Regions from separate parts of the Kitasatospora sp. NPDC091276 genome, predicted to be linked through region 2. Evidence: riboswitches for the same ligand, from Rfam matches in the RefSeq annotation. Region 2 holds a riboswitch; the other holds the start of a gene.
The links. Region 2 has a riboswitch for S-adenosylmethionine ahead of thrC (threonine synthase). Riboswitches for the same ligand answer to the same signal wherever they lie in the genome.
Positions count from the first base shown of each region.

Region 1 (7,249 bases), on a different contig from region 2:
TCTCGGCCTGCGCCCGGCGGGTGTCGCTCTCCAGCGAGCGCACCTTCTTCCGCAGCGACTCGGCCTCCCGGCGGACGCCCTCGAACTCCGCGCGCTGCCGCTCCAGGTCCGCCCGGGCGGCGGACCGCAGTTCGGCGAGCTCCGCCTGCAACTTCTCCGCCAGCCGGGTGGCCTCGGCGGCCGCGCCCTCGGCGCCGGCCCGCTCGGCCTCCTCCCCGGCCTCGGCCACCAGCCGGCTCCAACCGGCCGACCGCACCAGGTAGGCGGCGGCCGCGACGTCCATCGGATCGGCGGCGCCCGGAACGCTGCCCGACTCCAACGCCTTCACCAGGTCCGGCTGGCCCAGCCTCAGCCGCTCCGCTATCCGCACCCGGAACGCCGGCTCCGACTCCAGCGCCGCGGCCAGCGCCGTGGCCGCGTACTTGGCCCGCCGGGCCGGGGTGAACTTGACGTACTGGCGCAGGCTCTGCGGCAGCTCGCCGGGCGGCAGCCCGCCGAGCGCGTCCGAGGCCAGGCCGACCACGCGCCGGCGCACGCCCTCGGGCAGCGGCCGGTCCAGCTTCTCGGCACCACGCTCCGGCGCCACCTCGCCGGAGCCCGCCGCCCCGCCGGGGCCCACCGACTCATCGGGACCCGCCGCCCCGCCGGCGGCCGCGGGCTCGGACGGAGCCGCGTCGGCGGCCCGCGCCTGCACGGCCGCAGCGGGCTGAAGCCCCTGCGCTTCGGCGGGCTCCCTCGCTGCGTCCACCACGTCCTCGGCTCCGATCCTGGTCCTACGGGGTCACGGCCCGCGGCCGCCGCCCTGTCGTCACGCTCCGTGCGTCCTGTCTGTATTGTCCCAGCGCGGCGGGCAGGCGCGCCGCGCACCCGCCCCCCGCGCCGTCGGGCGTCAGCCCTGCTCGGCGGAGGCCTCCGCGTTCTCGGCACCCGGACGGGCCACCAGCTCGACCTGGTCCACGGCGTTGCACCAGCGGCAGCGCACCGACTCGATCGTCTCGCTCAGCACCTCGGTCTCCTCGACCTTGGACTCGCCGGCCAGGTCGAAGTGCAGGAACTCGGTGACCCGCGCGGTGCGGGTCACGTCGAAGCGGGTGAGGTTTCCGCACAGGGTGCAGCGCCAGCGCGTCTCGGCGGTCAGGGCGGGGACTGTCATCGGGGGTCCTCTCGGGTGGTCCCTGGGTGGGCTAGGCGCTCCCCCCGGAGCCCCGGCGTCGGCGGCGGGAGGCGGGATTGCCCGCCCCAAGCCTATTGCCTGAGGCAACCATCCCGGCCACCAGTCAGGAGAACGAGCGGGCTAGTCCACCTGCCGTACAAGGCCGTGTCACACGCCCGACACGGAGGGATGCTTGGCCGCATGGCACTGACGGCCCCCGGGCACACCGACGCGCGGGGCGAGCACCCGTCCGTGCCCGCCCCGGCGGTCACCTACGCCCTGATCGCGGTCAACACCCTGGTGTTCCTGCTGGGCCCGGCCGCCGGGCTCAACCCGCTGTACGGCACCGGCCAGTCCCGGCTCTGCGCGGAGCAGCGGTACGAGCAGCGCTGGGGCGTCATCCCCGCCGAGGTGCTGGCCGGCCGCCCGCTGACCGCCGAGCAGCTGGCCCAGGCCCCCGACCCGGCCCCGGGCTGCCCGGCCGCGCCCACCCCGGGCAAGCACCCGGCGCTGTCCGTCCTCACCGGGCTCTTCGTGCACGCCGGCTGGCTGCACCTGCTGGGCAACCTGCTCTTCCTCCACGTCTTCGGCCCCACCGTCGAACGGCGGCTGGGCCGGGCCCGGTTCGCCGTCTTCTACCTGGCCGCCGGCAGCCTGGCCACGTACGGCTTCGCCCTCGCCGAGGCGCACTCCCCGGGCTCCACCCGGGTGCTGATCGGCGCCTCCGGCGCGATCTCCGCCGTCCTCGGCGCCTACCTGCGCTTCCATCCGCGCGCCCGGGTGACGACGCTCGTCCCGCTGCTGCTGTTCCTGCCGCTGCGCTTCCCGGCCTGGCTGGTGCTCGGCCTCTGGTTCGCCCTGCAGTGGTGGTCGGTCCACTCGGCCGGGCCCGGGGTGGCCTATCTGGTTCACGTGATCGGCTTCTCGGCGGGCTTCCTCTACGCCTGCACGGCGGTCAGCCACCCCCCGAGACGACCCGGCTGACGCCCGATACGCTGGCGGCACCCCACAAAGGAGCCCGAACAGTGATCACCGCCATCGTCCTGATCAAGACCAGTGTCGACCGCATCCCGGAGATCGCCGAAGCCATCGCGGCCATCGAGGGCGTCAGCGAGGTGTACTCGGTGACCGGCGGCTACGACCTGGTGGCGATGGTCCGGGTGCGCCGGCACGACGATCTGGCCGCGGTCATCCCGGGCCGGCTGAACAAGGTCCCGGGCGTGGCCCACACCGAGACCCAGATCGCCTTCCGCACCTACTCCCAGCACGACCTCGAGGCCGCCTTCGCCCTCGGCCTGGACGAGTAGGCCCCTCGGCCCCGCCGACCGGGCCCCTCAGCCCTGCTGACGCCCCCGGTCGACCTGCACGGTGGCGACGCAGCGCCCGCCCTCGTTGCGGTAGTTCCACGCGGCACCGTCCGTGACCAGCTCGCGCACGGCGGTCAGGAAGCGGTCGACGTGCTCGTCCGGGGTCCCGGCCCCGAAGCTCACCCGGATCGCGTTCAGGCTGCGCTCGCCGGGCAGCGACGGCTCGGGCGCCCCGCACTCGGAGGGGGAGACCTCTTCGTCCCCGAGCAGGGTGCGCAGCAGCGGGTGCGCGCAGAACAGGCCGTCGCGGACCCCGATGCCGTACTCGGCGGACAGCGCGGCCGAGAAGTGCGAGCTGTTCCAGCCCTGGACGACGAAGGACAGCACGCCCACCCGGGCCGCCTCGGCGCCGAACAGGGTCAGCACCTTGACCTGCGGGATCTCCGCCAGCCCGGCGGTCAGCCGGGCGATCAGCTGCCGCTCCCGGGCCTCCAGCGCGTCGAAGCCCGCCTCGCTCAGCGCCCGGCAGGCCGAGGCGATCGCGTAGGCGCCGATGACGTTCGGCGAGCCGGCCTCGTGCCGGGCCGGGCCGGAGTGCCACTGGACGGCCACCGAGCCGTCGCTCTCCCGGGCCACCGTCCGGGTCGCCCCGCCGCCGGCCAGGTACGGGTCGGCCGCGTCCAGCCAGTCCGCCCGGCCGGCCAGCACGCCGGCGCCGAAGGGCGCGTAGATCTTGTGGCCGGAGAAGGCGATCCAGTCGACGTCCAGCTCGCGCACCGAGACCCGGTGGTGCGGGGCCAGCTGGGCGGCGTCCAGCACCACCCGGGCGCCGTGCCGGTGCGCGGTCCCGGTCAGCTCGGCGACCGGCCACAGCTCGCCGGTCACGTTGGAGGCTCCGGTGACGCAGAGCAGCTTGGGGCCCTCGGGCGCCTCGGCGAGCGCGGCGTCCAGGGCGGCGACCGCCTCGGCGTGCGAGCGCGGCGCGCGCAGGTAGTGGACGTCGAGCCCGGCGTGCGCCCAGGGCAGCAGCGAGGCGTGGTGCTCGGTCTCGAAGGCGAACACCCGGGTCCCGGCCGGGACGGCCGAGGCGAGCAGGTTCAGCGAGTCGGTGGTGGCCCGGGTGAAGACCACCTGGTCGCCCTCGCGCAGGTCGAGGAACTCGGCGACGGTGCGGCGGCTCTGCTCGAACAGGTCGGTGGACAGCTGGGAGAGGTACCCGGCGCCGCGGTGCACGCTGCCGTAGTAGGGGGCGTAGGCGGAGACGTCGTCCCAGACCCGCTGGAGCGCCGGGGAGCTGGCCGCGTAGTCGAGGGCCGCGTACCCGACCTTCTCGCCGCTGGCGAGCGGGACCTGGACGTCGTGGCCGAGGACGGCGAGGGGGGCGCAGATTTCGGTGGCGATCGACATGAGGATGCACTCCTTCTGGGGGTGTGGGACCCCGGGAGTGCTAAGTCGTCGGGCGTCCGCGCTTGCCGCACGGACGATTCGCCGAGCGACCCGGTCCTCACCCAGGGCACCCCGCCACGGACGGAGGGTTGCCGGACAGCAAGCTGGGGCTTGACGCTGTCACTCATGACCTGGCCAAGACTCTAGGTCGCGCCCAGCGAGTGGTCAAACAGGCATCCACCATCCGGACAGCCGAGGAGCCCGCGCCGGCGTTCCGGCACGGGCTCCCAAGTACCGCCTCACACCCGGCTGGTGGCCTCCGACCAACGCCGCAGCAGCTCCTGCGCCGCGCCCGAGTCGATGGCCCGCTCGGCCCGCGCCATGCCGGCCGCGAGCTGTTCGGTGAGCGGCGCCTCACCCAGGTCGAGCGCGACCAGCGCCGCCGCCGTGTTCATCAGGACGGCGTCCCTCACCGCCCCGCGCTCGCCGGCCAGCAGCCGCCGCGCGACCTCGGCGTTGTACGAGGGGTCCGCCCCGCGCAGCGCCTCGATGCCGACCAGCTCGACGCCGACGTCCCGCGGGTCGAAGGCGGTCTCGGTGACGGTCCCGTCCCGCACGATCCACACCTGCGAGGTGGTGGTGATGGTCAGCTCGTCCAGGCCGTCGTCGCCCCGGAAGACCAGGCCGGTCGAGCCGCGCCGGGCGAGCACGCCGGCGATCAGTCCGGCGAGCCGGGTGTCGAAGCAGCCGATCGCGTGCGAGGTGACCTTGGCCGGGTTGGTCAGCGGGCCGAGGATGTTGAACGCGGTCGGCACCCCGAGGTCGCGCCGGGCGGTGGCGGCGTGCCGCATCGACGGGTGGAACTTGGCCGCGAAGCAGAAGGTCAGCCCGACCTCCTCGGCGATCTCGGCGACCCGCCGGGCCGACAGGTCGAGGCGGACGCCGAGCTTCTCCAGCACGTCCGAGGAGCCGCTGGCCGAGGAGGAGGCCCGGTTGCCGTGCTTGACCACCTTGGCGCCGGCCGCGGCCGCGACGATCGCCGACATGGTGGAGATGTTGACGGTCTTGGCCCGGTCGCCGCCGGTGCCGACGATGTCCACGGCCGGGCCGGGGATGTCCAGCGGCTCGGCGTGCGCGTACATCGCGTCCACCAGGCCGGTGATCTCGTCGACCGTCTCGCCCTTGGCCCGCAGCGCCACCATGAACCCGGCCACCTGGACGGGGGACGCCTCGCCGCTCATGATCCGGTCCATCGCCCACGCGGTGGCCGAGCGGTCGAGGTCCTCCCCCTTCAACAGCGCCGCCAGGACGTCCGGCCAGGTGCGGACCACCTGCGCGGGTGCGGTACCACCGTTCGCAGGGTTCACGTTCACCATGGCTGACTCCAGCTGTTGTCGGGTTCCCCGCGTCGGGGGGACGTCCGTACGGATGGAGTCAGCCTATCGACCGGCGGGGTTCCCGCGGCGGCGTCTTCTCTGGTCCTGAGACGGCACCGCTCAGCGGCTGACGGGCGCCCGCTTGGCCAGCCGCGCCCGCAGCAGGGTGGCGACCGCCTCGGCCAGCGCCACCGGGTCCACCGGGCGCGAGATCGCGGCGTCGGCCCGGCTCCAGGCGGCCAGCCAGGAGTCCTGCGGCCGGCCGATCAGCACCAGCACCGGCGGGCAGCCGTAGATCTCGTCCTTGAGCTGGCGGCCGAGCCCGAGCCCGCCGGCCGGCACCGCCTCGCCGTCCAGGATGCAGAGGTCCACGCCGCCCTTCTCCAGTGCCTTCAGCACCGCGGGGGTGGTCGCGCACTCCAGGTAGGACAGTTCCGGAAGGTCCTCGACGGGCCGGCGGCCGAGTGCCGTCAGCACCTGCTCGCGGGTGTTGCGGTCATCGCTGTAGACGAGAACGGTGAGCGTCTCGTCGGTCGTGTACGCCATGGGCCCTGCTCCCTCAAGTGTGATCCGGACCACGTTCGCCTGATCCGGATGCTACTCCCGATCACCCGTCGCCGAGTCCCCCTCGCGGACCTTCCCCCCTCAAGCCGCCGCGCCCGCGACTCACCCGCCCGGAGGACGGCCCGTCACCCGGACCCGTCCAGACCACCCGTACGGCCGACAAGGGACCCGCGCATTACCCCCGGAGGCTCCGCCAAGCGTGCAACGACGCGCTGGGCAACGGGGTCGCGGGCCCCTTCGAGGAACCGTCAGAAAAGGGACACGCCGCTGCTCAGCCGCCATTGGGACCCCCCACCGCCCTCCAGGGGGGCATACCGCACGCACCGGACACTCCGAGGGACACCCCCCGGCGTGAAGACGGAATAAGGGACCGACATAATGTCCGTCGTGGCGACAGCAACAGCAGTAGAAACCGGGCACGCGCACGGATCGGTCAACCGGCCGAACATGGTCAGCGTCGGAACGATCGTCTGGCTCAGTTCCGAGTTGATGTTCTTCGCGGCCCTCTTCGCGATGTACTTCACGCTCCGCTCCGTCAAGGGAGCCGAGTTCTGGACCGAGAAGGCGCACGCCCTCAACGTGCCCTTCTCCTCGGTCAACACCACGATCCTGGTGCTCTCCTCGCTGACCTGCCAGCTCGGCGTGTTCGCTGCCGAGCGCGGGGACGTGAAGAAGCTCCGCTCGTGGTTCGTCATCACCTTCGTGATGGGCGCGATCTTCATCGGCGGCCAGATCTTCGAGTACACCGAGCTGGTCAAGAAGGACGGCCTCTCGCTGTCCTCCGACCCGTACGGCACGGTGTTCTACCTGACCACCGGCTTCCACGGTCTGCACGTGACGGGTGGTCTGATCGCCTTCCTGCTGGTCCTGGGACGGACGTACGCAGCCAAGCGCTTCACGCACGAGCAGGCCACCGCCGCGATCGTCGTGTCGTACTACTGGCACTTCGTCGACGTCGTGTGGATCGGCCTGTTCGCGACCATCTACCTGATCAAGTAACCAGCTGATCAGGTCGCTGGCCACCGGCTTCGGTCCCCGCCCTCACCGGCGTCGGGCCGATTCTGCCGGTGGGCGACGCTCCCACCGACCGACCGCGCGCGCAGCCCTAGACAGGCAGCCTCGTGCCGGCCAGACCGGCCGCCGGGTGCACCCACCAGTCGACCAGATCCTGACACCGGGGTTATTCCGTGAAAAAGCTCTCCGCACGACGGCGCCACCCATTGGCGGCGCTGGTCGTCCTACTTCTCGCCCTGGCGGCAACCGGGGGGCTGTACGCCGCGTTCGCGCCCGCCGACAAGGCGCAGGCCGACGTCGCCGCGCAGTCGCTCGCGATCGATGAGGGCAAGAAGCTCTTCGCCGTGGGCTGCTCCTCGTGCCACGGCCTGAACGGCCAGGGCAGCAGCGACGGTCCGAGCCTGGTCGGCGTCGGCTCCGCCTCCGTCGACTTCCAGGTCGGTACCGGC
Region 1 is NZ_JBFBFU010000006.1:1,809-9,057, reverse strand. Features, by position in the region: gene AB0O19_RS09245 (NYN domain-containing protein) at 1-619, opposite strand, end outside; gene AB0O19_RS09240 (hypothetical protein) at 890-1,153, opposite strand; gene AB0O19_RS09235 (rhomboid family intramembrane serine protease) at 1,355-2,137, shown strand; gene AB0O19_RS09230 (Lrp/AsnC ligand binding domain-containing protein) at 2,179-2,460, shown strand; gene AB0O19_RS09225 (aminotransferase class V-fold PLP-dependent enzyme) at 2,488-3,867, opposite strand; SAM riboswitch class IV at 3,921-4,038, opposite strand; gene trpD (anthranilate phosphoribosyltransferase) at 4,146-5,222, opposite strand; gene AB0O19_RS09215 (hypothetical protein) at 5,343-5,768, opposite strand; gene AB0O19_RS09210 (heme-copper oxidase subunit III) at 6,165-6,785, shown strand; gene AB0O19_RS09205 (c-type cytochrome) at 6,974-7,249, shown strand, end outside.
Region 1: it holds a riboswitch for S-adenosylmethionine, as region 2 does, so the genes downstream of both, AB0O19_RS09225 (aminotransferase class V-fold PLP-dependent enzyme) here and thrC (threonine synthase) in region 2, are expected to answer to the same signal.

Region 2 (7,249 bases):
GCGTAGGCCTTGCGGAGCGTCTCGTGGACCGTCCAGGTGGTCCGGTCGCCCTCGCGCAGCACGGCGCAGTCGCCCGGGCCGACCTCCAGGGTCGGGCCGCCCTCGACCTCGATGGTGGCCCGGCCGCTGAGCACCACGAACAGCTCGTCGGCCTCCACGTCGGTGACCACGCCGGGGGTGATCTGCCAGATGCCGCGCAGCTGGCGGCCGTCGGGGGACTCGGCGAGGACCAGTCCGGAGACCTCCGGGGTGCCGGAGACGATCTGGGCCGGGTCGAGCGGATCGGGTTCGAGGTCGGCGGTGGGGATGTGCACGGCGAAGCTGGGCGTGGTCATACCGCCGACGCTAGCCGGGGCGGCCGGGTGCCGGAGGGCGCACAGTGTGTCCGGCTCACGCGGGAGAATGACACTCCGTAGTGATGGCGGAGGTGTCCTGGTGGGCGAGCTGAGTGAGCGGGACGTGGCGGTGCTGGCCCTGGAGGGGCGGCAGTGGCGGACGGCCGGGGCCAAGGAGCGGGCGATCCGGGAGGAGCTGGGGCTCTCCTCCACCCGGTACTACCAGCTGCTGAACGCGCTGCTGGACCGGCCGGAGGCCCTGGCGCACGCCCCGGTCCTGGTGAACCGGCTGCGCCGGATCCGGGAGGCCCGGCGGGCGGCACGGTAGCGGGACGGGGCCGCGGGGTAGGGCTCGGGCATGGGCTTTGACGAGAAGTGGGCGCCGGTCACGGCTGCCGGTCGGGACGGGCTGCGGGCGATCCTGGCGGCGCCGGGCGAGGCGGTGATCGCGCTGGACTTCGACGGGACGCTGGCGCCGATCGTGGCGGATCCCGATCGGGCGCGGGCACATCCGGGGGCGGCGGCCGCGCTGCGGGCGCTGGTGCCGGCGGTGCGGGCCGTGGTGGTGGTGACGGGTCGGCCGGCCGCGCTGGCGGCGGAGTACGGCGGCCTGGACGGGCTGCCCGGGGTCGTGGTGCTGGGGCACTACGGCGCCGAGCGCTGGGAGGGCGGCGAGGTGACCGCGCCGCCGGTGCACCCCGGGGTGGCCGGGGCGCGGGCGGCGCTGCCTGGCCTGCTGGCGGCGGCGGGGGCGCCCGAGGGGACGTGGCTGGAGGACAAGGGTCGCTCGCTGGCGGTGCACACCCGGCGCACGGCGGCGCCCGAGGAGGCGCTGGAGCTGCTGCGGTCGCCGGTCGGCGAGCTGGCGGCCGGGCACGGGCTGGTGGTGGAGCCCGGGCGGCTGGTGCTGGAGCTGCGGCCGCCGGGGGTGGACAAGGGCGCGGCGCTGACCGGTTTCCTGCGCGAGCGCGGGGCAGGTTCGGTGCTGTACGCGGGGGACGACCTGGGGGACGTGGCGGCCTTCGCGGCGGTGGAGAAGCTGCGCGGCGAGGGGGTGGCGGGGCTGCTGGTGTGCAGCGGCGCGGTGGGGGACGCGCCGGTGCGCGAACTCGCCGACCGGGCCGACCTGGTGGTCCCGGGCCCGGCCGGCGTGGTGGAACTGCTCGCGGCGCTGGGCGCGGCCGTCGGCGCGGTCTGAGCCGGACGGCAGCGCGTTGAGCGGGCTCAGAGCGCGTTGAGCCGGTTCACAGCGCGCTGAGCTGGTCGAGGAACCACTGCTGCGGGGGCAGCGCGGTGGCCGCCGCCGCGAGGCGCTTGGTGCGGTCGGCGCGCTCCCCATCGGGCATGGTGAGGCCGGCGTGCAGGGCGTCGGCGGTGGCGATGACGTCGTACGGGTTGACGGTGAGCGCGTCCTCGGCGAGTTCGGCGTGCGCGCCGGCCTCGCGGGAGAGCACCAGGGCGCAGCCGTGGTCGGACACCACCGGAACCTCCTTGGCGACCAGGTTCATGCCGTCCCGGATCGGGTTGACCAGGGCCACGTCGGCGAGCCGGTAGGCGGCCAGGGAACGCGGGAAGTCGTCGTCGACGTGCAGGATCAGCGGCTGCCAGGCGGGGGTGGCGAACTCGGCGTTGATGTCCTCGGCGAGCCGTTGGACCTGCGCGGTGTAGGCGCGGTACTCGGCGAGGTCGGTGCGCGAGGGGTAGGCGAAGGCGATGTGCACCACCCGGTCGTGCCATTCGGGGCGGGTGCGCAGCAGGTGCCGGTAGGCCTGGAGGCCGCGGACGATGTTCTTGCTCAGCTCGGTGCGGTCGACCCGGACGATGGTGCGCCGCCCGCCGACGGCCTCGCGGAGGGCGGCGAGGCGTTCGTCGACGTCCGGGCGGTGGGAGCGCTCGCGCAGGAAGTCGGCGTCGGCGCCGAGCGCGTGCACGCCGAGCCGGGTGGTGCGGCCGGCGTGGGTGACGGTCATGGCGTCCCGGTCGACCTCGGCACCGAGCAGGTCGGCGCAGCAGTCGGCGAAGGCCAGCGCCCAGCGGCGGGTCAGGAAGCCGGCCCGGTCGGCGCCCAGGATGCCGGTGAGGACGGCCTCGGCGACGTCGTCGGGCAGCAGCCGGAAGTACTCGGGCGGGGCCCACGGGGTGTGCGAGAAGTGGCCGATCCGCAGGTCGGGGCGGGCGGCGCGGAGCAGGGCAGGGGTCAGCGAGAGGTGGTAGTCCTGGACCAGCACGGCGGCCCCGGGGGCGGCCTCGGCGGCCAGCGCCTCGGCGAAGGCGGCGTTGTAGGCGCGGTAGGCGGCCCACTCGGTGCGGAACCCGGCGTCGAAGGCGGGGGCGGTGGGGGTGGCGTAGAGCAGGTGGTGGACGAACCAGAGGGTGGAGTTGGCGACGCCGTTGTAGGCGCGGGCGAAGGTGTCGGGATCGATGTCCAGCATGCGGACGGCCTGGCCGCCCACGTCGTGCCCGGCGAGGTCGAGGCGGCCGTCCGGGGCCCCTCTGGCGGCCTGCCGGTCGGCCGCGCCGAGGGCGGCGCAGACCCAGACGGCGTCGGGGTCGTCGATGGCGGAGAGGCCGGAGACCAGGCCTCCGCCGCCGCGGCGGAGGGTCAGCGTGCCGTCGTCCGCGGTGCTGAACGACACCGGTCCCCGATTGGAGGCCACCAGGACGGGGGCGGTGCCGGTCGCACTCGAACGTTCGGTCGTGAGATCGCCCATGGTTGGTACGTTGCCGGGGCTCCGGAGCGGCAAACCCTTTCGGTGGGTGTTCAGTGTCGGGTCGCGTACTCGGGCACGGTGTGCATGGGCGGGCGTTCCAGGGCGGTCACCGGGTGGGTGTGGGCGGTGAACTCCCGGCTCTGCGGGTCGCGGGTGAACTGGGTCAGCAGCGGGTGGACCAGGTCGGCCGAGGCCTTCAGCCGGTGGGTGCGGTCGAGGCGTTCGAGGGCGGTGCGGTAGATGGTGGCGGCCATCCGGCCGAGGGCCTGGCCGTCCTGGTGCCGGTGGTGCCGGACGCCGACGTCCACCTGGGCCAGGGCGTCCAGCCCGACCGTCTCCAGCGCGTCGACCAGCAGGCCGAGTTCGACGCCGTAGCCGGTGGGGAAGGGGAGCCGTTCGAGCAGCGCGCGGCGGGCCGCGTACTCGCCGCCGAGCGGCTGGACGAAACCGGCGAGTTCCGGCCAGTGCAGGTTGAGCAGCGGGCGGGCGACCAGTTCGGTGACCCGGCCGCCGCCGGCCGGGACCACCGCGCCCTCGGTCTCCAGCGGCCGGTCGTACATGGCCTTGACCAGCTGGATGTCCGGTTCGGTCAGCAGCGGGCCGAGGATGCCGGAGACGAAGGCCGGGTCGAACTCGCGCAGGTCGGCGTCGACGAAGCAGATGATGTCGCCGCGGGTGACCAGCAGCGAGCGCCAGAGCACCTCGCCCTTGCCGGGGACGGCGGGCAGCCGGGGCAGGATCGCGTCGCGGTACTCCACCCGGGCGCCGGCCCGGGCGGCGACGGCGGCGGTGGCGTCGGCCGAGCCGGAGTCGACCACGACGAGTTCGTCGACCAGCGGGAGGCGCTCCATCAGCTCGCGGCGGATGGTGCGGACGATGTCGCCGACGGTGGCCTCCTCGTCCAGCGCGGGCAGCACCACGCTGACCGTGTGGCCGGTCCGGCGCTTGGCCTCCAGCAGGGAGTGCACCGGCCGGTCGACCGCGCTCCACGAGCGGCGGCGCAGCCAGGACGCCGCCTGCGGGAGCAGCGCGGGGGTCGGTTCGGCGGGCACGGGACTCTCCTCGGCGGGGTCGGTGGGACGCGCCATCTCGCGTGGCGGACGATCCCGTTCGGGGTTGACGCCTTCGGATACAGTCTTCGTACAGCGGCCGGACCTTTGCACGCCGGGGTCGCCGTTGAGCACCACCACAATTTCACAAGCTCATCCAGAGGGACTGAGGGAACGGCCCGTTGACGTCCCGGCAACCTTCTCGCGCGGCTGTCTGTCGACAGGCCCCGGCGGGACAGGTGCCAATTCCGGCCTGTGGCGCGACCGTGCCACGGGGAAGATGAGGAGAGAGGCCTCCGCCATCATGGCTATCGACACTGTCGCACCCGCATCCGTGGACCTCGGCCCCGCCACCGCGCTGTCCTGTCGGGAGTGCGGCACCCGCTTCCCGCTCGGTCCGAGCTTCGCCTGCCTGGAGTGCTTCGGCCCGCTGGAGATCGCGTACGACTTCGGCAGCGAGGACGCCGAGGCGCTGCGCCGCCGGATCGAGGCCGGCCCGAGCTCGATCTGGCGCTACGCGCCGCTGCTGCCCGTCCCGGCCGACGTCGCCACCAAGCCCAACCTGAACCCCGGCTGGACCCCGCTGGTCAAGGCGGACAACCTGGGCCGCGAGCTGGGCTTCACCGCGCAGCTGCACATCAAGGACGACTCGGGCAACCCGACCCACTCGTTCAAGGACCGCGTGGTGGCCTGCGCCATCGAGGCCGCGCGGGCCTTCGGCTTCACGACGCTCTCCTGCTCCTCCACCGGCAACCTGGCCGGCGCGGTGGGCGCGGCGGCCGCCCGGGCCGGCTTCAAGTCCTGCGTGTTCATCCCGCACGACCTGGAGCAGGGCAAGGTCGTCATGGCCGGGGTGTACGGCGGCGAGCTGGTCGGCATCGAGGGCAACTACGACGACGTGAACCGCTTCTGCTCGGAGCTGATCGGCGACCCGGCCGGCGAGGGCTGGGGCTTCGTCAACGTCAACCTGCGCCCGTACTACGGCGAGGGCTCCAAGACGCTGGCGTACGAGATCTGCGAGCAGCTCGGCTGGCGGCTGCCGGAGCAGATCGTCATCCCGATCGCCTCCGGCTCCCAGCTGACCAAGATCGACAAGGGGCTGCAGGAGCTGATCAGGCTCGGCCTGGTCGAGGACCGGCCGTACAAGGTCTTCGGCGCCCAGGCGGCGGGCTGCTCCCCGGTGTCGGCGGCGTTCAAGGCCGGCCAGGACGTGATCCGCCCGGTCAAGCCGGACACCATCGCCAAGTCGCTGGCGATCGGCAACCCGGCGGACGGCCCGTACGTGCTGGACATCGCCCGGCGCACCGGCGGCGCGGTCGAGGACGTCACCGACGCCGAGGTGGTGGACGCGATCCGGTTGCTGGCCCGGACCGAGGGCGTCTTCGCCGAGACCGCGGGCGGGGTGACCGTCGGCGTGCTGAAGAAGCTGGTGGAGACCGGCCAGCTGGACCCGGCCAAGGAGACCGTCGCGATCAACACCGGCGACGGCCTGAAGACCCTGGACGCCGTCGCCGGGGCCGGGATGACCGCCGTCATCCGCCCGACCCTGGCGTCCTTCCACGACGCCGGCCTCGCGTCCGCCTGAACACCCCCCACCCCGCTGGGCCCTGTCCGCTAGGAGAACCATGAGCGCCAACGTCCGTATCCCCACCATCCTGCGCACCTACACCGGCGGCGCCGCCGAGGTGGCCGCCGAGGGCGCCACCCTGGGCGAGGTCATCGCCGACCTGGAGAAGAACCACGCGGGGATCGCCGCCCGCATCCTGGACGACGCCGGCAAGCTGCGCCGCTTCGTCAACGTCTACGTGAACGACGACGACGTGCGCTTCGCCGAGGGCCTGGCGACCGGGATCGCGGACGGCGCCAGCGTCTCGATCATCCCGGCGGTGGCCGGCGGCTGCTGAGCCGCGCCCCGATCCGGGCACCCCGCCCGAGCCGCTCGTCCGACCGGCCGTCCGCGCGTACGGAATTCCGTTCTCCGTACGCACGGGCGGCCGGCCGCATTTCGGCGGGAATATGGCGGGGTCAAGTCGGAGTAGAGTGTGGCTCGGTTGGGAACAGGGCTTCCCCTCATCCTCACCCGCGAATCACCCGCGAATCGCCGGACGGTCGTCCGGCCGCTGAGACCGGTCGGGTGCCTGGGCCGTGAAACATGTCAGGCAGATGTCAGAATTCCTGCGGGGATTTGTAGTAATCCGTCCGCTATGTCCGGCGTGAAATGCCGAATTCCTCCCGCTTTGGCCCGTCCTGCCCCTTGGCGCGGTGCCGGAATTCCCCGCAGCTGACCCTGTTGCAGAGGGCGTCGATCCGGATACATTCAGCCGCGGTCGACGTAATCACCCGCTCACAGGGCGCCGTCAGGCACCCCCGGCGGAGGGTTGCGGCGTGCACGGCTGCGCCCAGGGGGGGTTCCCCGGGCCGGCCTTCAAACCAGACCCGGGCCCGCGACCTGCGGGCGCGTGAAGGGCCAGCACAGCACTAGGGGAGTTCGGAATGGCTCAGGGCACCGTCAAGTGGTTCAACGCGGAGAAGGGCTACGGCTTCATCGCGGTCGACGGTGGTGCGGACGTCTTCGTCCACTACAGCGCGATCCAGATGGACGGCTACCGCACCCTCGAGGAGGGCCAGCGGGTCGAGTTCGAGATCTCCCAGGGACAGAAGGGCCCGCAGGCGGACATGGTCCGCGCCGCGGTGTGACCCCCTTCCGACCCCAGGAGCTCGGCGCGGCCCACGGCTGGTGACCACTCGCTTCTCGACGGGCCCGTGCGACACGCGTCGTACGGGCCCGTCGGCGTTCCCCGGCGGGGAGTTGCGCGGGTCGGCGGGAGCGCCCCGGGCGGCTCGCGGGATCGCGATTGGGCTTGCACTCGACCACCCCGAGTGCTAATTATTGGCGTTAGCACTCACAGCGTGAGAGTGACAGCGGACCGGGTCGGTGAGGCCCCCGGGAGCGGTAGGGGAAAGGACCCCCGCACACCAGGGCCGTCCGTCGCGGGCACCCCTTGGTCCGAGCAGTCGACCGTGTCCCGGAGGACCACTTCTGATGGCCAAGATCATCGCCTTTGATGAGGAAGCTCGCCGCGGCCTTGAGCGTGGCATGAACCAGCTCGCCGACGCAGTGAAGGTCACGCTCGGCCCCAAGGGTCGCAACGTC
Region 2 is NZ_JBFBFU010000007.1:2,709-9,957, forward strand. Features, by position in the region: gene AB0O19_RS10855 (cupin domain-containing protein) at 1-335, opposite strand, end outside; gene AB0O19_RS10860 (DUF3263 domain-containing protein) at 403-663, shown strand; gene otsB (trehalose-phosphatase) at 694-1,533, shown strand; gene AB0O19_RS10870 (trehalose-6-phosphate synthase) at 1,580-3,046, opposite strand; gene AB0O19_RS10875 (glucosyl-3-phosphoglycerate synthase) at 3,097-4,098, opposite strand; SAM riboswitch class I at 4,246-4,382, shown strand; gene thrC (threonine synthase) at 4,400-5,680, shown strand; gene AB0O19_RS10885 (MoaD/ThiS family protein) at 5,721-5,999, shown strand; gene AB0O19_RS10890 (cold-shock protein) at 6,589-6,792, shown strand; gene groL (chaperonin GroEL) at 7,139-7,249, shown strand, end outside.